Regions from separate parts of the Nonomuraea sp. NPDC050227 genome, predicted to be linked through region 1. Evidence: riboswitches for the same ligand, from Rfam matches in the RefSeq annotation. Region 1 holds a riboswitch; each other region holds the start of a gene.
What was found. Region 1 has a riboswitch for cyclic di-AMP ahead of ACIBK9_RS21215 (CHAP domain-containing protein). Riboswitches for the same ligand answer to the same signal wherever they lie in the genome.

Region 1 (7,035 bases):
CCCTTGGTGGTCAGGCCCATGTGCGGGACGAGGATGTCGGCGCCCGCCCGCGCCATGGCCGTGGCCTGCTCGGGGGTGAACACGTAGGGGGCGGTGAGCAGGTCGCGCTCGGCGGCCAGCCTGATCATCTCCACCTCCAGGTCGAAGCCCATGCCGGTCTCCTCCAGGTTCGCCCGGAAGACACCGTCGATCAGGCCGACCGTCGGGAAGTTCTGGACGCCGGTGAAGCCCATGTCCTTCAGCTCGTCCAGGAAGCGCGGCATCAGCCGGAACGGGTCGGTCCCGCACACCCCGGCCAGCACCGGCGTGTCCTTGACGACCGGCAGGACCTCCCCCGCCATCTCCACGACGATCGCGTTGGCGTCGCCGTACGGCATCAGGCCGGCGAGCGAGCCGCGGCCGGCCATCCGGAACCGCCCGGAGTTGTAGATGATGAGCAGATCGACCCCGCCCGCCTCGGCGGACTTGGCCGACAGCCCGGTGCCCGCGCCGCCGCCGATGATCAGCCGGCCCGCCTCCCGCTCGGCGCGCAACCTCCGTAGTGCCTCGTCGCGTCGCATCAAGCCCCCTTCTCGATCAGCCGGTGCAGCCGGTCGGCGGCCGCCACGGCGAACTGCGCGTCGTTGATGTCCTGGTCGCTCTGCACGACCTCGACGGCGGTGCCCGCGACGGCCGCGAGCACGGCGTCGAAGCAGGCCGCGTCGGCCGCCGGGTCGCGGAACGGGCCGCCCTCGACGTCGACGGCCGAGACGCCGCCGCGCGGCACGAACAGCGTGACCGGCCCGGAAGCGCGGGCCAGCCGCTCGCCGATCGCCCGCCCGATCTCGGCGTTCTCGGCCGGAGTGGTGCGCATGAGCGTCACCGTCGGGTTGTGCACCAGGAGCTGCCGTGACCTGAACCGTTCCGGCACGGTCTCCATCGGGCCGAAGTTGACCATGTCGACGGCGCCCAGGCTGACGACCTGCGGGATGCCGGCCCGCCCGGCGGCGGTCAGGCGGTCGGGGCCGGCCGACAACACGCCGCCGACGAGCTCGTCGGCCAGCTCGGTGGTGGTCAGGTCGAGCACCCCGGCGAAGTGGCCGCCGGCCGCCAGCGCCTCCATGGCCCGGCCGCCCGAGCCGGTGGCGTGGAAGACCAGCACCTCGTAGCCCAGGGACTCCAGCCGGGCCCGCGCGGCGTCGACGGCGGGCGTGGTGACGCCGAACATCGTGGCCGCGACCAGCGGTTTGTCCTCCCCGGACGGCTCGGCGCCGGCGTCGTAGGAGGCGGCCATCGCGCTGATCGCGGCGGCGGCGTTGGTCAGGATGCGGCGGGAGACGGAGTTGACGCCCGCGACGTCGACGACGCTGTACATGAGCGTCACGTCAGTCTCCCCGACGTAGGCCGAGACGTCGCCGCTGACCATGGTCGAGACGAGCAGCTTGGGCAGGCCGACGGGCAGCGCCCGCATGACGGCGGCGGCGATGGAGGAGCCGCCGCTGCCGCCGAGCGCGAGCACGCCGCTCAGCTCGCCGCGGGCGTGCAGGTCCTTGGCCAGGGCGGTGGCCCCGGCCGCCATGGCCGCGAGCGCGGCGCCGCGGTCGCCGGCGCTCCTGAGCCGGTCGAGGCCGGTGCCCGCGGCCCGCGCGACGGCCTCGGCGGGGACGTCGGCGGCCAGCGCCGGGGCGCCCATGACGCCGGTGTCCATGAGGACGACACCCTGGCCGGCCCGGATGATCAGGTCGCGGACGAGGGCGTACTCCTCCCCCTTGGTGTCGAGGGTGCCCAGCAGCAAGACCGCCATGTCAGACCTCCTACGATCGGCCTTCCGACCTTACCCCGGCGATCTCCGCGTGGCGGATGCCCAGCACGTCCACGCCGTGCTCGGACAGCGGGCGGGAGCCGAAGATGCGGCGTTCCTCCTCGGTGATGGCGACGTCGTTGATGCTGGCCTCCCGGCGGCGCATCAGCCCCGAGGCGTCGAACTCCCACTGCTCGTTGCCGTAGCTGCGCCACCACTGGCCGGCGGCGTCGCGGGACTCGTACTGGAAGCGGACGGCGATGCGGTCGCCGGTGACCGCCCACAGCTCCTTGCGCAGGGCGTAGTCCAGCTCGCGGGCCCACTTGCGGCGCAGGAACTCCGCGATCTCGGCGCGGCCGGTGACGAACTCGCCGCGGTTGCGCCACACGGAGTCCTCGGTGTAGGCGAGCGCGACACGGTCGGGGTCGCGGGTGTTCCAGGCGTCCTCGGCGGCCTGGACCTTGATCCGGGCGGTCTCCTCGGTGAACGGCGGGACGGGCGGGCGGGTCATGGGCTGTCCTCTCCGATCGAGAGAACGGGCGTTCTCCCGGGTTGTGCGCTAGCGTAGAGAACGATCGTTCTCCGCGGCAAGCACCTGGAGGGGTGTCATGGATCACGAGCAGCGGCTGCTGGACGCCGCGGGCGACCTGTTCTACCGCCGCGGCGTGCAGGCGGTCGGCATGGACGAGATCCGGGCCGCCTCCGGCGTCTCGCTGAAACGCCTCTACCAGTGTTTCCCGTCGAAGGAGGCGCTGGTCGTGGCCTATCTGCGGCGGCGCGACGAACGCTGGATGGCCTCGCTCACCGCGTACGTGGCCGACGCCGGCGACCGCATCCCGGCGGTCTTCGCGTGGCTGGAACGCTGGTTCGCCGAGGACGACTTCCGCGGCTGCGGGTTCGCCAACGCCTTCGCCGAGCTGGGCGCCGGTTCGGCCGCCGTCCGCGCGGCGGTGCGCGAGCACAAGGAGCGCCTGCGCGCCTACCTGCGCTCGCTCGCCGAGGAGGCGGGAGCCGGGGACCCCGGCCTGCTCGCCGAGCAGTTGCTCACCCTGATCGACGGCGCCACGGTCACCGCGATGATCTCCGAGGAGCCGGGCGCGGCCCGCTCGGCCGGGCAGGCCGCGGCGGTCCTGGTCCACCGGCACCGGCGGCCCTGAAACGCGAAAGAGCGCACTCCCCGTCCCGAAACGCGAAAGAGCGCACTCCCCGTCCCGAAACGCGAAAGAGCGCACTCCCCGCGGGGAGTGCGCTCTTCGCTTGGCAGGATCAGGCGGCGTACGACGGGTAGCCGTAGCCGACGACCTGGGAGGTCGGGCGGACGCGCTGCTCGACCTTGCCGTTGCCGGTGTTGCCCTCGATCGTGGAGATCGTGCCGTCGCCGTTGTCCTTGACGACGAAGCCGACGTGCTGGATGTCGCTCAGGCTCTTGCTGCCGCTCCAGGAGAAGAAGACGACGGCGCCCGGCTTGGCCTCGGTGCCCCAGCGGTTGTTGGCGGCGAACCACTTGGCGTGGGTCACGGTGTAGGCGTCCCAGCCGACCTGCGGGCGGGCGCCGGTCTGCTCGCCGACCCAGGAGACGAACATCGAGCACCAGGGGGCGTTCAGGTACATGGCGCGGTTGCCGCCGTCACGCGCGGCGGTCTCGGCGGCGCGCTGCGAGTCGGCGTACCACTTCTGGAACTTGGTGCCGCCGCCGTTGGCGTCCTCGGAGGTGCCGACCTGGGCGCGGGCCGTGGCCAGCACCTGGGCGGCGGTGACGTTGACCTTGCCCTTGGCGCTCTCGTCGGCGGCGCGGTGCTGCGCGACGAGCGGCTGGGCGGCCACGCCGGCGACCTTGGCGGTCTGGGTGGCGGTGTGGGCGGTGGCGTGGGTGGTGTCGGCGTTCACTGCCGCGTGCGTGCCGAGCACGCCGGCGACGGCGGTCGCGCCGAGAGCGATCTTGGCGAGGTCGAGCTTGAAGGCACGGTGAAGACGGTGCTTGGCCATGAGGGTGTTACTCCTTGAGCTTCCGTGCCGCTTGCCGGGTTAGCTGACGGGTTCGGGCGGGAAGCTGCCCTACGGCACCACGGTGCCGATTCACCCCATTGGACACATGGGTCCCCGGTTCCGCGCACAGGCGGATTCAGCGGTCTCTTGGTCAGGCAAAGGGCTGACGCATCGTCTTCCCGGGCCCGGGAAAGGGCCTGAAGGCATATGTGCGACGCCCGGATGCGGGGATTTCCGCATCGACTCTGTACAACACGGGTCCCGCTTGGGTAATTCCCAGGCAATGCCATCCCTACCTGGGACGACTCCCCGTTCGGCTGTGTACAACCAAGCTACCCGGCGAGTAATTCCCAGGCAAATGGAGGCAATGAATTCGACGCTGCGTGGGAGAAACGCTACGCACCGAATCGGTTCACGCCACGTGCGCCTTTATCGCCACACTCGTGAGCGCCAGCAACAATTCCAGATCGGGCTCGGCGTCGACCTGTACGGCGACCCAGGCGCGGTCGCGGCAGGCATGGACCTGGTCGCACGCCCGCAGGTGCGGCTCCAGGCGGCCGATGGCGGGGGCGGTGAGCCGTACGTGGATCTCGTCCCGGCCGGCCAGGCGCAGGATCTCGGTTCCGTGTACGGCGAAGGTGACCTGCTGACCGGTGCCGCTGACGTTCAGCGACGGCCAGGACCGTAACTCCGCGACCGCGCGGACCACGTAGGGCCCGCGTCGCGTGGGCGTCCGCCGCCAGGCGGAGATTCCTGCCACGCTCCAATGCTGAGCCACGGCTCACCCCGCCGTCAGCCCCCGTTCCTGAACCGTTATCCCCTCGTGAACGGGCGCGTCCGCGGTCTGACCGGCACGATTACGGACACCTGACCGATACGTATTGACGCTCCCCCAGGCAGAAGCTACCGTCGATTCACAACTTAAAGGAAACTTTCCTAATAGTTTCCCCAGAAGTCTCCCATCCCACTCCCCACACACCCCCCAACGGATGTCGGAGCGACATGAAACACACCATTCTGAGCAAGGTCCTGGCGGGAATGGCGGCGTTGGCCCTGCCCCTCACCGCGGCCGTGGCCGCCCCGGCGCTCGCCTCCGCCAGCACGGTGGCGTACGCGGCGGCCTGGGCCCCGTGGACCGCCTACACGGCGGGCACGGTCGTCACCTACAACGGCGTCGACTACGTCTGTCTCCAGGCGCACACCTCCCAGCCCGGCTGGGAGCCGCCGAACGTGGCGGCGCTGTGGAAGGTCTCCGGCGGCGGCGGCAGCGACACGACCGCGCCGTCCGTGCCGGGCAACCTGCGCTCGACCGGCGTCACGGACACGAGCGTGGCCCTGGCCTGGAACGCCTCCACCGACAACGTGGCCGTGACCGGCTACGAGGTCTACCGCGGCGGCACCCTGGTCACCACCGTCACGGGCACCACGTACAACGACACCGGCCTCACCGCGAACACGGCCTACAGCTACACCGTGCGCGCGCGTGACGCGGCCGGCAACCGTTCGGCCAACAGCAACCAGATCTCCGCGACGACCACCGGCGGCGGTGGCGGCGACGACAAGACCCCGCCGACGGTGCCCGGCAACCTGCGCTCGACCGGCGTCAGCAACAACAGCGTCTCGCTGGCCTGGAACGCCTCCACCGACAACGTGGCGGTCACCGGCTACGAGGTCTACCGCGGCGGCACCCTGGTCACCACCGTCACGGGCACGTCGTACAACGACACCGGCCTCAGCGCCAACACCTCCTACAACTACACCGTGCGGGCGCGTGACGCGGCGGGCAACCGCTCGGCCGACAGCAACCAGATCACCGCGACCACCACGGGCGGCGGCGGTGGCGGCGGCAACAAGGTGCTCGGCTACTTCGTCCAGTGGGGCATCTACCAGCGCGGCTACCACGTCAAGAACATCGACACCAGCGGCTCGGCGGCCAAGCTGACCCACATCAACTACGCGTTCGGCAACGTGCAGAACGGGCAGTGCACGATCGGCGACAGCTACGCCGACTACGACCGCTTCTACCAGGCGGGCGAGAGCGTCGACGGCGTCGCCGACACCTGGGACAACGGCGCGCTGCGCGGCAACTTCAACCAGCTGCGCAAGCTGAAGAAGAAGTACCCCAACCTGAAGGTGCTCTTCTCCTTCGGCGGCTGGACCTGGTCCGGCGGCTTCGGCCAGGCGGCGCAGAACCCGACGGCCTTCGCCGACTCCTGCTACAAGCTGGTGGAGGACCCCCGCTGGGCCGACGTCTTCGACGGCATCGACATCGACTGGGAGTACCCGAACGCCTGCGGCCTGACCTGTGACACCAGCGGCGCGGCGGCGTTCAAGAACGTGATGTCCGCGCTGCGCTCGCGCTTCGGCGCGAACAACCTGGTCACCGCGGCCATCACCGCCGACGGCAACGACGGCGGCAAGATCGACGCGGCCGACTACGGCGGCGCCGCCCAGTACGTCGACTGGTACAACGTCATGACGTACGACTTCTTCGGCGGCTGGGACGCGCAGGGCCCGACCGCCCCGCACTCCCCGCTCACCACCTGGGACAAGATCCCGATCCCCGGCTTCTACACCGACAACGCCATCCAGAAGCTCAAGAGCAAGGGCGTCCCGGCCGCCAAGCTGCTGCTCGGCATCGGCTTCTACGGCCGCGGCTGGACCGGCGTGACCCAGGCCGCGCCCGGCGGCACGGCGACCGGCCCGGCGCCCGGCACGTACGAGCAGGGCATCGAGGACTACAAGGTCATCAAGACCCGCTGCCCGTCCACCGGCACGGTCGCGGGCACGGCCTACGCCTACTGCGGCAACCAGTGGTGGAGCTACGACACGCCGAGCACCATCGGCGGCAAGATGAGCTACTCGAAGAACCAGGGCCTCGGCGGCGCGTTCTTCTGGGAGCTCAGCGGTGACACCACCAACGCCGAACTCCTCACGGCCATGAAGAACGGCCTCGGATAAGTTCCTCGGATAAGTTCGCACGTCAGGGGCCGGTCCCGGGTTTCGGGGCCGGCCCTTCGCCGTGCCCGGCGCGCCGCAGGAGGGAACACGGACGCCTTGGGAGAAGCTGGTCACCGGGGGTGAACGACGATTCTCTGGGGTGGCGGGCACAGGCGGCCCTTCTTCACGACACCGGTCTTCCTGGTCGGCCTGATCGGGATCACGGTGCTGGTGGTCGGGCTGGACAGGTTCACCGGCGGGGGCGCGGAGCTCGTGCCGGTGCTGATCTTCCTGCCCGCGATCGTGTCGGGGCTGGGCTCGGTGGTGCA
Region 2 (7,035 bases), on a different contig from region 1:
GGTGGCGCGCAGCGGACGCAGGCCGGCGCGCGGCACGACCACGGTGTCCGGGCCGAGCAGCCCGGCATGGTGGGCCTCGACGGCGCACAGCATCTGGAGCGGAGACTCCACCCAGGCCGACGCCTGTCTGACCACTCTGTTTCCCCCAGCCGGTGGATGGCCTTGCACGACCCGCCTCAAGGTAGCCCGGCCTGCTTAAGCCGCAAGAAACGACACGTGAACAATGGAGGGTATGAACTCGCTGATGCTCAACACCGACGGTGTGCAGATACCACAGCTCGGCTTCGGCGTCTGGCAGGTCTCTGCCGACGACGCCGAGCACGCGGTGACGGCCGCGCTGCGCGCCGGATACCGGCACGTCGACACCGCCGCCGCCTACGAGAACGAGGAGGGCGTCGGCCGGGCCGTGCGCGCCGCCGGGGTGCCACGGGAGAAGGTGTTCGTCACCACCAAGCTGTGGAACGGCGACCACGGGCGCGCCGAGCAGGCCTTCGACGAGAGCCTGGCCCGCCTGGGCCTCGACTACGTAGATCTTTTCCTGATCCACTGGCCGGTCCCGGAGCAGGACAGGTACGTGCAGGCCTGGCGGGGACTGGAGAAGATCTACCGGGACGGCCGGGCCAAGGCCATCGGGGTCTCCAACTTCACGATCGCCACCCTGACCCGGTTGATGGAGGAGACCGACATCACGCCGTCGATCAACCAGATCGAGCTCCACCCGTACTTCCAGCAGCGCGAGATGCGGGCCTTCCACGAGGCCAACGGCATCCTGACCGAGGCGTGGAGCCCGCTCGGGCAGGGCAAGGGGCTGCTGGCCGACCCGGCGCTGCGCGTGCTGTCGGAGAAGTACGGCAAGACGCCCGCCCAGATCGTGCTCCGCTGGCACCTGCAGCTCGGCAACGTGGTGATCCCCAAGTCGGTCACGCCGTCGCGGATCGAGGAGAACATCGACGTGTTCGACTTCATCCTCGACACCGAGGACATGGCGGCCATCGGCGCGATGAACGCGGGGCGGCGGATCGGGCCCGACCCCGACTCGTTCAACCTGACCTGAGCGCTCTACGATCTCGGTCGTGCGAGATTTCACCTGGGGAATAGCGGCGACCGGCGGCATCGCGCGTACCGTGGGGGCGGCCATCGTGGCCGAGCCCGGCATGCGGGTGGCCGCCGTCGGCTCGCGGAGCCCGCTCAGGGCGCGGGCGCTGGCCGACGAGCTGGGCGCGGAGTCGGCCTACGGCTCCTACGAGGCCCTGTGCGCCGATCCGGCCGTAGACGCGATCTACGTCGCCACGCCGCACGCCCAGCACCTGGAGGTGGCCGAGGCGGCCATCGCGGCGGGCAAGTCGGTGCTGTGCGAGAAGCCGCTGGCGGCCGACGTGGCCGACGCCGAGCGCATGGTGGCGCTGGCCCGCGCGGCCGGGGTCTTCCTCATGGAGGCCATGTGGATGCGCTTCAACCCGCTCATCCAGCGGGTGGCGGCCGATCCGCGCTTCGGCGAGATCCGGTCGGTGCGGGCCTCGTTCGGCTTCGCGCTGCCCTACGACCCCGCCCATCGGCTGTGGGCGCCGGAGCTGGGCGGCGGGGCCCTGCTCGACCTGGGGATCTACCCGTTCGGGCTGGCCCAGCTGCTGCTCGGCATGCCCGCGGAGCTGCGCATGGCCGGCTCGCTGGCGCCCAGCGGCGTCGACGCCGAGGCCGGCGGGCTGCTGCTGTACCCCGACGGTCGGCGGGCCCTGGTGGACGTGTCGCTGCTGGCACATCACGCCAACGACGCGAGCGTGGTGGGCACGTCGATGCGGGCTGACATCCTGGCGCCGTTCTGGGCGCCGCGGCGGGTGTTGCTGTCGGGGCCGTCGATGGAGACGGAGGAGCTGGTGCTCGACCCGGCCGACAACGGGTACGCGGGCGAGCTGCGCGAGGTGCGCGCGGCCACGATCGAGGGCCGCACGGAGAGCGAGATCATGCCGCTTGACGAATCCCTTGCCATGATGGGGCTTCTGGCCGAAGCACGGGCCCAACTCTCCTAGCTGGACCTTTAGCCACTTGCCTAGCTCTTGCCCGATGTATTACCTTGTGGGGCATCTCGCGGCAGACGTCCGGTTTGTCCGGCTTTGTCCAACCATCGCAAGACATTTCACAGGATCGTCCTGTGACCGCTGAATCCGCCTTCGGGCGGAACCGGGGACCCACGTCCTTTGGGGTGAATCGGCACTTCGGTGCCGTAGGGCAGCTTCCACGTCCGAACCCGTCAGCTAACCCGGTAAGCGGCATGGAAGCAAGGAGTCAATGCCCTCGATGGCCACGCACCGTCCCATCCGTGCCCCGAAGATCACCTACGCCCACGCCGCGCTCGGCGCGGCCATCCTCGCCTCCGCCATCGGCGCCCACGCCACCGCCGCCGCCGCCGACAGCGCCGGCCCGGCCGCCGCGGCCGGGCACTCGGCCGTCGCGCCACAGGCCGCCGCCCAGACCCGCAAGGCGGAGGAGACCCAGGTCAACGTCACCGCCCAGCAGGTCCTGGCGTTGGCCAAGGCCCAGGTCGGCACCTCCGAGAACGCCTACGGCGGCGGCACCAAGTTCCAGAAGTGGTACGCCGACTCCAAGCGCGCCGCCGAGACCATCGCCCGCGACGGCGGCACCCGCGCCATGTACCTGAACGCCCCCTGGTGCTCGATCTTCGTCTCCTGGGTCGGCGAGCAGACCGGCGCCCGCCCGCAGGTCGGCTGGGACGCCTGGACCGTGGCCCACGCCAAGTGGTTCGCCGCCAACGACCGCTGGGGAGCCGAGGCCAGGCCCGGCGCGGTGGTCTTCTTCTCCTGGGGCGGCAGCAAGAGCCTGGACGCCATCCAGCACGTCGGCTTCGTCGTCAAGGACAACGGCGACGGCACGATCTCCACGATCGAGGGCAACACCGGCAACGGCAAGGTCGAGGAGCGCGTCCGTCCTAAGTCGCAGGTCGTCGGCTACGGATACCCGCAGTACGCGAGCTGACCTCCGCCCGCTCCGAGCGCGCGTCCCGCACGAGGGACGCGCGCTCGCCGCGTCTCAGGGCCGGACCGCCGCCAGCGAGTAGAGGATCGGCAGGTGCGAGTCCCCGAACGGGAACCGGTACCGGCCGTCCGCGCCCTCGGGCAGCAGGCCGCGCGGGTCGAGGTCGGTCTCGACGTGCTCGCCCAGCTCGGCCACCGTGAACCCGGCCCGCGCCGCCGCCGTGACGATCTCGCCCACCGAGTACGGGTACTCCACCGCCTCGTGGGTCCCGATCACCACCGCGGCGTCGGCGTACGTGCCGGTCACCGTCTCCCGGTGGGCCTGGCCGCCGCCGTAGGGCCAGTCGGCCACCAGCGGGTCGAGCGAGGCCACCGTCTGGTAGGCCGGATGCAGGTCGACCAGCACCAGCCGCCCGCCGGGCCGCAGCGCCATGGCCGCGCCGCGCATCCAGGCGTCCAGGTCGCCGATCCAGCACAACACGCCGTACGTGGCCACCGCCACGTCGAAGCCGCCGGCCAGCTCCGCCGGCAGCCGCTGCGTGTCGGCCTCCACGAACGTGGCCGCCAGCCCGGCCCTGGCCGCCAGGTCGCGGGCGCGCGCGACCGCCACCGGGGAGAAGTCGACGCCGGTCACCCGCGCTCCGAGACGCGCCCAGCTCAGCGTGTCCAGGCCGAAGTGGCACTGCAGGTGGAGCAGGTCCCGGCCGGCGACGTCGCCGGCCAGGCGGCGTTCGAGCGGGTAGAGGGTCTGCCGGCCGGCGAGGAAGGCGTCGACGTCGTAGAACCGGTCGGCCGAGGTGGAGCCGTGGACGCGGGCGCGCTCGTCCCACAGGGCCCGGTTGGGGACGGGGGCGTCTGGTGCGGGTTGGGGCATGGGGCGAGGATGGCACATCGGCCATCCGCCCGCACGACCGGTACGGTGCCCTGGAAGCGGACGGTCCGCGCCCGCGTGTCGATCCGGCCGGCGCCCGTTCGACGCTTCGGCGAGGCCGGCTCCGCCCGGGGGCCGCGGAGGGAAGGGACGGCAGGATGAAATTCATGATCGTCGGCAAGGCCAACGGGGAGACCGAGGCCGGGGCGCTGCCCAGCCAGGAGCTCGTCGACAACATGCACGCCTACAACGAGGCGCTGGCCAAGGCGGGGGTGCTGCTGGCCGCCGAAGGGCTCTACCCGAGCTCGCAAGGCGCGCAGATCGCCTACAGCGGCGGCCGGGCCACGGTGATCGACGGCCCGTTCGCCGAGGCCAAGGAGCTGATCGCGGGGTTCTGGCTGATCCAGGTGAAGTCCAGGGAGGAGGCTCTGGAATGGGCCATGCGCGTGCCCGTCCCCGAGGGCTATGACGGGATCGGCCTGGACGTGTGGCGGGTGTACGACGCCTCCGACGCGCCCGACGCGGCCTCCTCCGACCCGGCGGAGGTCGAGCGGGAGAGGGCCATGCGCCGGCGTCTGGGCGGGCGGGAGAGCTGACCTCGGCTTGCGGACCCCGGACGGTGCTGGTGTCATGAGCCGGTGATGGCTTCCGACACCCACCGGGCGATCGAGGCGGTCTGGCGGATCGAGGCGCCCCGGCTCATCGCCGGCCTGGCCGGGCTGGTCCGCGACGTCGGCCTGGCCGAGGAGCTGGCCCAGGACGCACTGGTCGCGGCCCTGGAGCAGTGGCCGGAATCGGGCGTGCCACGCAACCCGGGCGCCTGGCTGATGACGGTGTCCAAGCGCCGCGCCGTCGACCTGATCCGCAGGAACGAGCGGATGTCCCGCAACCTGGCCGAGCTGGGCCACCGGCTGGAGACCGCCGGGGAGCCGCCCGAGCCCGACGAGATCGAGGACGACCTGCTGCGGCTGGTCTTCACCGCCTGCCATCCGGCGCTGTCGATGGAGGCCCGGGTGGCCCTGACGCTGCGGGTGCTCGGCGGCCTGAGCACCGACGAGATCGCCCGCGCGTTCATGGTGCCCGAACCGACCGCCGCCCAGCGGATCGTGCGGGCCAAGCGCACCCTGGCCGACCGGAAGGTCCCGTTCGAGGTGCCGCAGGGCGCCGAGCTGGCCGGACGCCTGTCGTCCGTGCTGGAGGTCATCTACCTGATCTTCAACGAGGGGTACTCGGCGACCGCGGGCGACGACTGGATGCGGCCCGGCCTGTGCGAGGACGCGCTGCGGCTGGGCCGGGTGCTGGCCGGGCTGATGCCCGCCGAACCCGAGGTGCACGGGCTGGTCGCGCTCATGGAGATCCAGGCGTCCAGGGCGGCGGCCCGGGTGGGGCCGTCCGGGGAGCCGGTGCTGCTGCTGGAACAGGACCGCACCCGGTGGGACCGGCTGCTCATCGGCCGCGGGCTGGCGGCCCTGGCCCGAGCCGAGAGCCTGACCGAGGAACGGGCCGCGAGCCTGGCCGAGAAGCGAACCAAGGGCCTGGCCGAGGAGCGTGCGGAGAGCTTGGCCGAGGAACGGGCCGAGGAGCGGGTGGGCGCGGCGGGGCCGTACACGCTGCAGGCCGCGATCGCGGCCTGCCACGCCCGCGCGTTCGACCCCGGCGACACCGACTGGGTGCGCATCGCGAGCCTGTACGAGTCGCTGGCCCGGCTGGCCCGCTCCCCCGTCGTCGAGCTCAACCGCGCGGTGGCGCTGTCGATGGCCTACGGCCCGGCGGTGGGCCTCGACCTGCTCGACCAGATCGTGGACGAGCCGGCGCTCAAGGGTTACCACTTGCTGCCGAGCGTCCGCGGCGACCTGCTGTTCCGGCTGGGCCGGCGCGGCGAGGCGCGGGCCGAGTTCGAACGGGCGGCCTCGATGACCCGCAACTCCCGCGAGCGCGCCCTGCTCCACGAACGCGCCGCCGCCTGCTGAGGCCCGCATCAGGCTGAGGCCGGACGCTGTGGCGGGCACTCTGCCGACCGCCGTGCCAACCGCTGGGCCTACCGCTGGGCCGGGCCCTTACAGACCGCGCGAATAGGGCTTGGGGCGGAGGGCGCAAGTGGCTACGTGCCTCGGCTGTCGATCATCATCGTGACCAGGCTGGACCTATGCTGAGCCAATGACCGACAACGGCGCCCCCACGAGAAGCTCGGGCGCTGAAGAGCCTGGCGTTGACGCGAAACTGCCCGCGACCGTGCGTATCGCCGGGGTTGTGTTGAGAAGGATGGAGAGCCCTCCATCGCTGGCCTGCTGGACCGGTTACTTCCCGGAGCCGACAGGCGCGGTCGAGACCGGGATGAGTCTGGTGATCGAGCCAGCCGCCCCGCCAGAAGAGGCCACCCTCCATTTCGCTCACGACGTCGTGAGCCACTTCGATGTGTTCGTCGACCGAGCTTTGGAGTACTGCCGCACCCGACTCCGGGAATCGCACTTCGAACTCACCACTGAGGAACTGAGCTGGCTCGACCTTCCGGAGTTGCCACTGGCAGTTCCCGAAGCAACCGTGTGGGCCGACCGAACCTGGGCAATCCGTTTCACGGAGAGCAGGCTCCGAATGGCGGACCCCTACGGAATCCTCGTGACGTTCAACGGAAGGCAGCCTGTCGCCGTCGAGGGCCTCGACGACGAGCAATGAACCGCTCGACGCGCCATCGGGCGTGTGTTCACGGGTGGCGGTTGGGTCGGTTGTCCCAGCGGTGCGTTGTCCAGGCCCGGCGGATCAGGCCGCGTAAGAACGCGTCAATGACCGTCGCGTGGTGTTCGTGGCAGCGGGCGAGGCGCTGGAAGGCGTTCTGCCAGGCATGGGTACGCTCCACATGCCACCTGTCGCTTGCCTTGACCGGTGCCTTCTCGCCTTGTGCGCGATCCGGCCGCCCAGGCCACGTTCGGCAAGCAGGGGGCGGGTCTTGTCGGAGTCGCAGCCGGCGTCCAGGTGCACGGTGATGTCGTCGGGCAGGGGCCGGAGGTCGTCCAGCAGGTCCAGTGGTGCGGATCGTCGTAGCCGCGAATGGCCCGGGTGGAACTCCGGCCGCATCGGCAACAGGGCCGCGAACTGCTCCCACAACGGTTCGGTCTGCCAGGGCGGCAGAACAGGCACAAGTCTCCCCAACGATCACACAATGGTGCCACTCCATGA
Region 3 (7,035 bases), on a different contig from region 1:
GCTCGCCCAGGTCGGCGGTCAGCTCGGGAGGGCAGCGTTCCATGGTGTGCTCCGCGGCCCGCACGATGTGCTCGACCGGCTGGACGGCCGCCTCGCGGACGCGCGCCGCGGGCAGCGCCACCGCGCGCTCCTCGCCGGTGCCGGAGTCCCTGCCGCGGATCAGCACGTTCCCGGTCGGCTCCCGCGTCGCGCGCAGCTTGGCCGACTCGGCCTCCCGCTCGTCGGCCAGCAGGCCGTGCTCGTCCTCGACCAGGCGGGCGACCGCGCGGGTCACGGCGTTCCCGCCGCCGCGCACGGTCCCGGCGGCGACCACGGCCCCGCAGGAGAGCACGGCGACCCTGGTGGCGTCCCGGCCGATGTCGACGACCATGTGCCCGGTGCCGTCGCGGACCGGCAGGCCCGCGCCGAGCGCGGCCGCGATCGCGTGCTTGACCAGCAGGATCCCGCGGGCCTCCGCCTCGAAGCCGGCGTCGCGCAGCGCCACCCGCTCGATCGGCGTGAACTCGTCGGGCACGGCCATCACCAGGCGCGGCCGGGGGAACGGGTGCCGGTGCACCTTGCGCAGGAAGTGCCTGATCATGCGCCGGGCGAGCTCGCCGTCCTGGGGCAGGCCGTCGCTGATCGGCCAGTACGTCTCGCCGTCCGTGCCGTCGGCGCCGTCCGCGCCGTCCAGGGCCTCGGCGCCGAAGCGGACGACCCTGCCCGTCTGCCTGTCGCGCAGGACGACCGACGGCTCGTCCAGCACGATGCCCCTGCCCTTGGCGTAGATCCTCGTGCCGGCCGCGCCGAGGTCGATCGCCAGGTCACGACCCAGGAGGCTCATCGCCGTACTGGGAGGTTGAGCATCATGCCTGGGTGTATATCCGGCGCTTCTCCAACGCAACACCAGGAACCGCAGAGTTCCGTTTTACCCTTCGCGCCGCAGGGCGGCCAGGGTCTCGTCGGCCCACTCGATGCCGGAGCGCGCCTGGTGCAGGCCGAGGGACAGCGCGTACTGGCCGAACAGGCCCCCGGGCCGGCAGTCGAGCGTCGCGAGGCGGGCCTGGAAGTGGGCCTTGATGCGCTCGACCACGGCGACGGCCTGCCCGGTGTCGAGCAGGGCCAGCAGGAACGCCTGGAGGGCGGTCTCGCTGCGCACGGTCGCCGACGGGTCGTGGCCGACCAGCCACTCGGTGACCAGCGCGCGGCCCTCGGCGGTGATGGCGTAGATCTTGCGGCCCCGGGCGCCCTCGTGCTCGACCGTCACCAGGCCGTCGGCGGCCATCTTGACCAGTTCCGGATAGATCTGCGTGTGCCCCGCCTGCCAGACGTGGTTGAGCGAGTGCTCGAACTTCTTGGCCAGGTCGTAGCCGCTGGCCGGGCCTTTGGTGGCGAGCAGGCCGAGGAGCGCGATCCGCAGGGACATGCCCGCCAGCATAGCGAAGGCTTGACATGTCAGCTCTTACATATCAATCTTCACCTGTGACTAATGACATGAAGACCAAGGGCAACGGGCTGGTGTTGCTGGCGGTGCTCGGCGGGATGTTCCTGGCGATGCTCGACCAGACGATCGTCGGCACCGCGCTGCCCCGCATCACCGGCGAGCTGGGCGGCACCCGGCTCTACACCTGGGTGGTCACGGCCTATCTGCTCACCTCCACCGTCACCGTGCCGCTGTACGGCAGGCTGTCCGACCAGCACGGCAGGAAGCCGCTGCTGCTCGTCGGGATGTCGGTGTTCGTCGTCGGATCGGCGTTGTGCGGGCTCGCCCAGGACATGACCCAGCTCATCGCCTTCCGCGCCGTGCAGGGGCTGGGCGCGGGCGCGTTGCTGCCGCTGTCGCTGGCCCTGGTGATGGAGATGTTCCCGCCCGGACGCAACGGCGCCCGCGTGCAGGGCGCACTCGGCGGCGTGATGGCGTTGACGTACCTGGCCGGGCCCTTCCTGGGCGGGTTGTTCACCGACCACGCGAGCTGGCGGTGGGCCTTCTACGTGAACGTGCCGCTCGGGATCGTGCTGATCGCGATCGTGGTGCTGCGGCTGCCGTTCCGTCCGGGCACCGGCGGCGGGGGCCGGCCGGACTACGCGGGCATCGCGGTGTTCAGCGTGGCCATCAGCGCCCTGCTGCTCGGCCTGACCGAGAAGGGCCTGGACGGCAACTCCTGGACCTCCCCGCCCGTGGCCGGGCCGATCCTGCTGGGGCTGGTCCTGCTGGCCGCGTTCGTGCTGGTCGAGCTGCGGGCGGCGAACCCGGTCATGCCGATGCACCTGTTCCGGGACCGCACGTACACGCTGGTCAACGCGACCTCGTTCTTCACCGCCTTCTGCATGTACGCCGGCGTGGTGTTCCTGCCGCGCTACTTCCAGCAGGCGCTGGGCGTCAGCGCCACCGAGTCCGGGCTGAGGATCTACCCGATGACGCTGGCGATGGTGGCGGGCAGCGCGCTCATGGGCACGCTGATGTCCAGGACGCGCACGTACAAGCCGTGGCTGGTCGGGGCGCCGTTCCTGCTGGTGGCCGGCAGCCTGCTCTGCCTGAACCTCACCGTGCGCACCGACGGCCTGCTGCTGGCCGGGTGGATGGCACTGCTCGGGCTCGGCATGGGGCCGATGTTGTCGGGGCTGACCGTGGCCGTGCAGCAGGCCGTCGCGCCGCGGTACATCGGCACGGCCTCGGCCAACCTCACCTTCTTCCGGCAGATCGGCGGCTCGGTGGCGCTGGCGCTGGCCGGCACCGCGTACACGTCGGTCATCACCACGGACGCGCCGGTCCACGGGCTCGCGGCCGCGCACGCCTCGGCGGCGGCCGTGGTCATCCCGTCGCTGGGCGTGGCGGGCGCGGTGATCGCCCTGGTCGCGCTGGTCATGATGCCCGGCAGGCGGCTGGAGCAGGCGCCCGCGGCGGAAAGCAGAGTGGAGGCCGGTTTCGCGTCGTAAGCGACGTCGTGCGAAGCTGTGGATGTCCCCAGAACCAGGAGGTCCTCATGGCGGAAACACCGGAGCCGGAAGTCAGCGAGACTCCCGAGGACGAGATGAAGCGCAAGTTCCGCGAGGCGTTGGAACGCAAGCGCGGGCAGCAGGCCGACTCGGCCGCGGGTGGCAGGGGCGTGGACCCGTCGAAGATCCACGGGGCGCACGGTCCGGCAGCGAGTAAAAGATCCTTCAGGCGCAAGAGCGGCGGCTGAAAGGTCCGATTTAGCAGGGGGTACGGCATGCCGTGCCCCCTTTCTCTTTACCTCGATAGGTAGATCTTTACCCGGTTCATGACGATTCGTTTGTATTTGTCCGAATCTCTGGGTACCGTCTTAACCAATTACCAGCTGGTGGCGTAGTCCCTACCAGGAGAGGGACGACAGCTGGCGCCGAATCCCGACTTGTCGGGAACCGGGGACCCATCTCATTGGGGTGAATCCGGCCATGTGCCGGTAGGGCATCTCCACGCCCGAACCCGTCAGCTAACCCGGTAGGCGAGATGGAGAGGACTTCACGCATGTACCACCTCGTCGTACCCCCGGACAGTGTAGTGACGACCGCCTGCTGAGCGGTCTCTTCCCTGACTTCCCCCACGCGCCGCGTAACCACCTTTTCGGCGCTCTGCCCGGTTACGCACCGTAGTCACGCGCGTTCCCCCTGTCCCCTCGCGAAGGACTTCACTGCTTCATGTCTCGATTTGGCCTGCGCTCTCTCGCCCTGCTGTCCGTGTCCGCCATGGGCGCGCTGACGATCTCCGCCACCGGCGCCCACGCCGACACCGGCGACGACCAGAAGATCCTGCTCAAGGGTTCCACGAAGGCCTCCTACTTCTGGGACGACTCCTCCGGCCGGGCCGGCGACACCGGCCTCCCCGCCAGCGGCAAGCCCATGCAGAAGGGCCTGGCCGCCAGCCCGAGCTGGCCCCTCATGACCGAGGGTTACGTGACCTACAACGGCAAGAAGATGCCGTTCTTCGTGGGCGACCGCGGCCCCGGCGAGCCCTCCAGCCGTGGCGTCATGCTCGACCTCGACGCCAAGACCTTCGCCGAGCTGACCGGCGGCACCTTCAACCCCGACACGCTCGGCGTGGACGGCAACGGCGGCCAGGGCCACATCAAGATCGACTACGTCATCACCAAGTGGGGCGACGGCAAGGGCAAGAAGAACTACCCCGTGGCCTTCTCCACCGGCGCGTGGGGCAGGTTCGACGACAACCCGGCCGAGCCTCCCAAGGTGCTGGCCGACAAGCCCGCCGAGGACGCGGCCGGTTCCGCCGGCGGCCAGGTCGGGAAGACCGTCGCGATGGGCGGCACCGTCATGGCCGGCGTGCTCGTGCTGGCCGGCGGCGGCGTGGTGCTCGGCGGCGAGCGCCTGCGCAAGCTCCTCAACGACTGATCTCCGGACAGACCGCTCTTTACGCCTCGCGACCAGAATGACATTCTGGTCGCTGTGATCCAGCGCGCAGCCGCCAACGGCATCGAGATCGCCTACGAGAGCTTCGGCTCACCCGCGGGCAGGCCCCTGCTGCTCATCATGGGACTCGGCGCCCAGCTCATCCACTGGGACGACGAGTTCTGCGAACTCCTGGCCGAGCAGGGCCACCACGTCGTCAGGTTCGACAACCGCGACGCGGGCCTGTCCACCCATCTCCACGACGAGGGCGTGCCCGCATGGGGCGCGCCCTCGCCGTACGTGCTGGACGACCTGGCCGACGACAGCGCCGGGCTCATGGACGTCCTGGGCCTGCCCGCCGCGCACGTCGTCGGCGCCTCGATGGGCGGGATGATCGCCCAGGCGCTGGCCATCCGGCACCCGGCCCGCGTGCTGAGCCTGACCTCGATCATGTCCACGCCCGGCCCGCAGGCGGCCCCGCCGACCGAGGCGGCCGCCGCGGTGCTCTTCGCCAAGCCCGCGACCGACCGCGAGGGGGTCGTCGCCGGCGCGCTGACGACCTGGGCCGTGCTCGGGTCCCCCGGCTGGGAGCTGGACCGCGAACGCGTCACCAGGCTGGCCGGGCTCGCCTTCGACCGCTGCCACGACCCGGCCGGCACGGCCCGCCAGCTCGCCGCCATCATGGCCTCCGGCGACCGCACGTCCGCGCTGGGCGGGCTGAAGGTGCCGGCGCTGGTCATCCACGGCGAGGACGACCAGCTCGTGCCGCTCGCCGGCGGGCGGGCCACGGCCGCCGCCATCCCGGGCGCCCGCCTGGTCACCTACCCCGGCATGGGCCACGACCTGCCCCGCGCCCTCTGGCCCGCGATCGTCGCCGAGATCACCGCCCACACCGGCTCCGCGACGCCCGCCCGGCCCGAGCCCGCCGCGTGACCCGCCGCATGACTCGCCGCGGAGCCTCGCTGCGCGGGCCGGTCAGAGCTCCAGCTTCTCCTCGATGACCTTGAGCATGTGCCGGGCCAGGGCCAGGTTGGCCCGGTTGCGGTCGAGGGCGAGGTAGAGGAACAGGCCCTTGCCGCTGCGGCCGGTCAGCGGGCGGATGATGTGGTACTGGGCGGTCAGCGTGATCAGGATGTCCTCGATGCCGTCCTTGAGGCCCAGCGAGTCCATCGTGCGCAGTTTGGCCTTGATGACCTCGGTGTTGCCCGCCGCCGCGACCTGCAGGTCCAGCTCCTTCGAGCCGCCGAGCGTGCCGAGCGCCATGCCGCTGCCGTGGTCGACGATCGCCGCCCCGATCGTGCCGTCGATGCTCATCATCTCTTTGAGGGAGACGTCCATGCCTGCCATGCTTTCCTCCGCTTCGGTGGGGATGGTCAGTGCTTGCGTGCCACGGCGGCCACGGAGGCCGCCGTCTTCCTGCCCTCCAGCCGGAGGAGCCCGACGTTGGCGCCGGGTCCCGCCAGAACCGTGAGGACGATCGTGGGGCCCGCGGCGTAGAAGGCCACGAACCCGGCGGTGCCGGACACGAGGGTCTCCTCGAACGTCCCGCGGCCCGCCATGGTCAGCATCCGGCCGCTCATCGCGAGCAGCGCCGCCGACAGCGCCGCCACCTGCTCGCCGGTGTCTCCTTGCAGGTCGCAGGCGATCCGCAGGCCGTCGACGGTGCACGCGACGCTGCCGGTGACGTCCGGCGTGCGGCCGCGCAGGAGCTCCATCTCCGCCAGGACCTCTTGCCGTAGCTCCACGGGTGGCCTCCTCCTGCGTCGTGAGGGGAACCTCACGGCATCTCCTCCAGCGCCTTCTTCAGCCGCAGCAGCAGCGTCAGATCGGTCGGGTCGCCCGTCGGCACCGGCCCGGCGGCCCCCGCCCGCCCGTTCCCGGCGGGAACTGCCACCGCGCCCGGCACCCGCCTGGGCAGCGCCTCCCCGTCGTCCGGACGGCGTTGCGCGGGCCGTAGCGGGTCCGGCGGGACGAGGAGGCCGGCGGCGGCCAGCCTCCTGACGGCCACCAGCACCGAGTAGCCCGACCGGCCCAGGTGCCGGGCCAGCTCCAGCGGGGTCGCCTTGTGGTCGGCCCGTACGACGACCTCCCACTGCACCTGGCTGAGCGCCACCCCGTGCCCGGGCAGGCGCGGGACCGGCCGCACGGGCTGGGTGTCCACCTCCGGCGAGGGCCAGATGCCGGCCAGCTGCTCCCGGCGGCGGGCGGACTCCCGCACCAGCTCCTGGACGTCGAAGAACCACTGCCCGCCCAGCCAGTGCTCCTCGCCGGGCCGGAACTTCGGCCGCACGCCGGTCACCGGCAGCAGGAAGAAGGCGGCGTCCTGGACCACGCCGAGAACGGCGTACTGGAGCTCGGCCAGAGTGACCGGGCCGTCCTGGAGCAGCCGGGCGCGGCCGCCGTCGGCCTGCAGGGCACGCAGGGCCGACTCCGGCACCCGCCCCCTGGCCGCGAACAGCCGCTCGACGCCCGGCGTCTGGGCGCACTCCATGTACGTCACGCGCCCGTCCGACAGGTAGATCGTGCCGTTCCGGCCCACGCGGAGCGCCCCCGTCGCGCGTTCGCGGGCGAGTCCGGCGAGGAGTGAGTCGAGCGCGGCCATGGCTCAGGTGGTCAGCAGGTCGGAGATGGCCCGCAGGCGGTACCGGGCCAGGGCCAGGTTCGACCGTTCCGGGTCGAGGCGGACGTAGA

Region 2: another riboswitch for cyclic di-AMP. It lies ahead of ACIBK9_RS41135 (CHAP domain-containing protein); the one in region 1 lies ahead of ACIBK9_RS21215 (CHAP domain-containing protein).
Region 3: another riboswitch for cyclic di-AMP. It lies ahead of ACIBK9_RS48900 (hypothetical protein); the one in region 1 lies ahead of ACIBK9_RS21215 (CHAP domain-containing protein).

What each region holds. Positions count from the first base shown of each region.
Region 1 is NZ_JBITJF010000005.1:195,376-202,410, forward strand. It holds gene ACIBK9_RS21195 (phosphoenolpyruvate hydrolase family protein) at 1-560, opposite strand, end outside; gene ACIBK9_RS21200 (Tm-1-like ATP-binding domain-containing protein) at 560-1,783, opposite strand; gene ACIBK9_RS21205 (nuclear transport factor 2 family protein) at 1,794-2,291, opposite strand; gene ACIBK9_RS21210 (TetR/AcrR family transcriptional regulator) at 2,389-2,937, shown strand; gene ACIBK9_RS21215 (CHAP domain-containing protein) at 3,047-3,766, opposite strand; cyclic di-AMP (ydaO/yuaA leader) riboswitch at 3,781-3,918, opposite strand; gene ACIBK9_RS21220 (luciferase family protein) at 4,179-4,526, opposite strand; gene ACIBK9_RS21225 (glycosyl hydrolase family 18 protein) at 4,769-6,727, shown strand; gene ACIBK9_RS21230 (PP2C family protein-serine/threonine phosphatase) at 6,932-7,035, shown strand, end outside.
Region 2 is NZ_JBITJF010000013.1:287,220-294,254, reverse strand. It holds gene ACIBK9_RS41150 (hypothetical protein) at 1-135, opposite strand, end outside; gene ACIBK9_RS41145 (aldo/keto reductase) at 233-1,054, shown strand; gene ACIBK9_RS41140 (Gfo/Idh/MocA family protein) at 1,074-2,027, shown strand; cyclic di-AMP (ydaO/yuaA leader) riboswitch at 2,145-2,282, shown strand; gene ACIBK9_RS41135 (CHAP domain-containing protein) at 2,296-2,991, shown strand; gene ACIBK9_RS41130 (class I SAM-dependent methyltransferase) at 3,046-3,864, opposite strand; gene ACIBK9_RS41125 (YciI family protein) at 4,020-4,457, shown strand; gene ACIBK9_RS41120 (RNA polymerase sigma factor) at 4,503-5,831, shown strand; gene ACIBK9_RS41115 (hypothetical protein) at 6,019-6,534, shown strand; partial or broken gene ACIBK9_RS41110 (IS5/IS1182 family transposase) at 6,563-6,882, opposite strand.
Region 3 is NZ_JBITJF010000018.1:173,229-180,263, reverse strand. It holds gene ACIBK9_RS48920 (rod shape-determining protein) at 1-823, opposite strand, end outside; gene ACIBK9_RS48915 (PadR family transcriptional regulator) at 908-1,405, opposite strand; gene ACIBK9_RS48910 (MDR family MFS transporter) at 1,462-2,916, shown strand; gene ACIBK9_RS48905 (DUF5302 domain-containing protein) at 2,964-3,164, shown strand; cyclic di-AMP (ydaO/yuaA leader) riboswitch at 3,330-3,464, shown strand; gene ACIBK9_RS48900 (hypothetical protein) at 3,640-4,347, shown strand; gene ACIBK9_RS48895 (alpha/beta hydrolase) at 4,402-5,277, shown strand; gene ACIBK9_RS48890 (hypothetical protein) at 5,320-5,691, opposite strand; gene ACIBK9_RS48885 (roadblock/LC7 domain-containing protein) at 5,718-6,089, opposite strand; gene ACIBK9_RS48880 (DUF4388 domain-containing protein) at 6,122-6,946, opposite strand; gene ACIBK9_RS48875 (roadblock/LC7 domain-containing protein) at 6,950-7,035, opposite strand, start outside.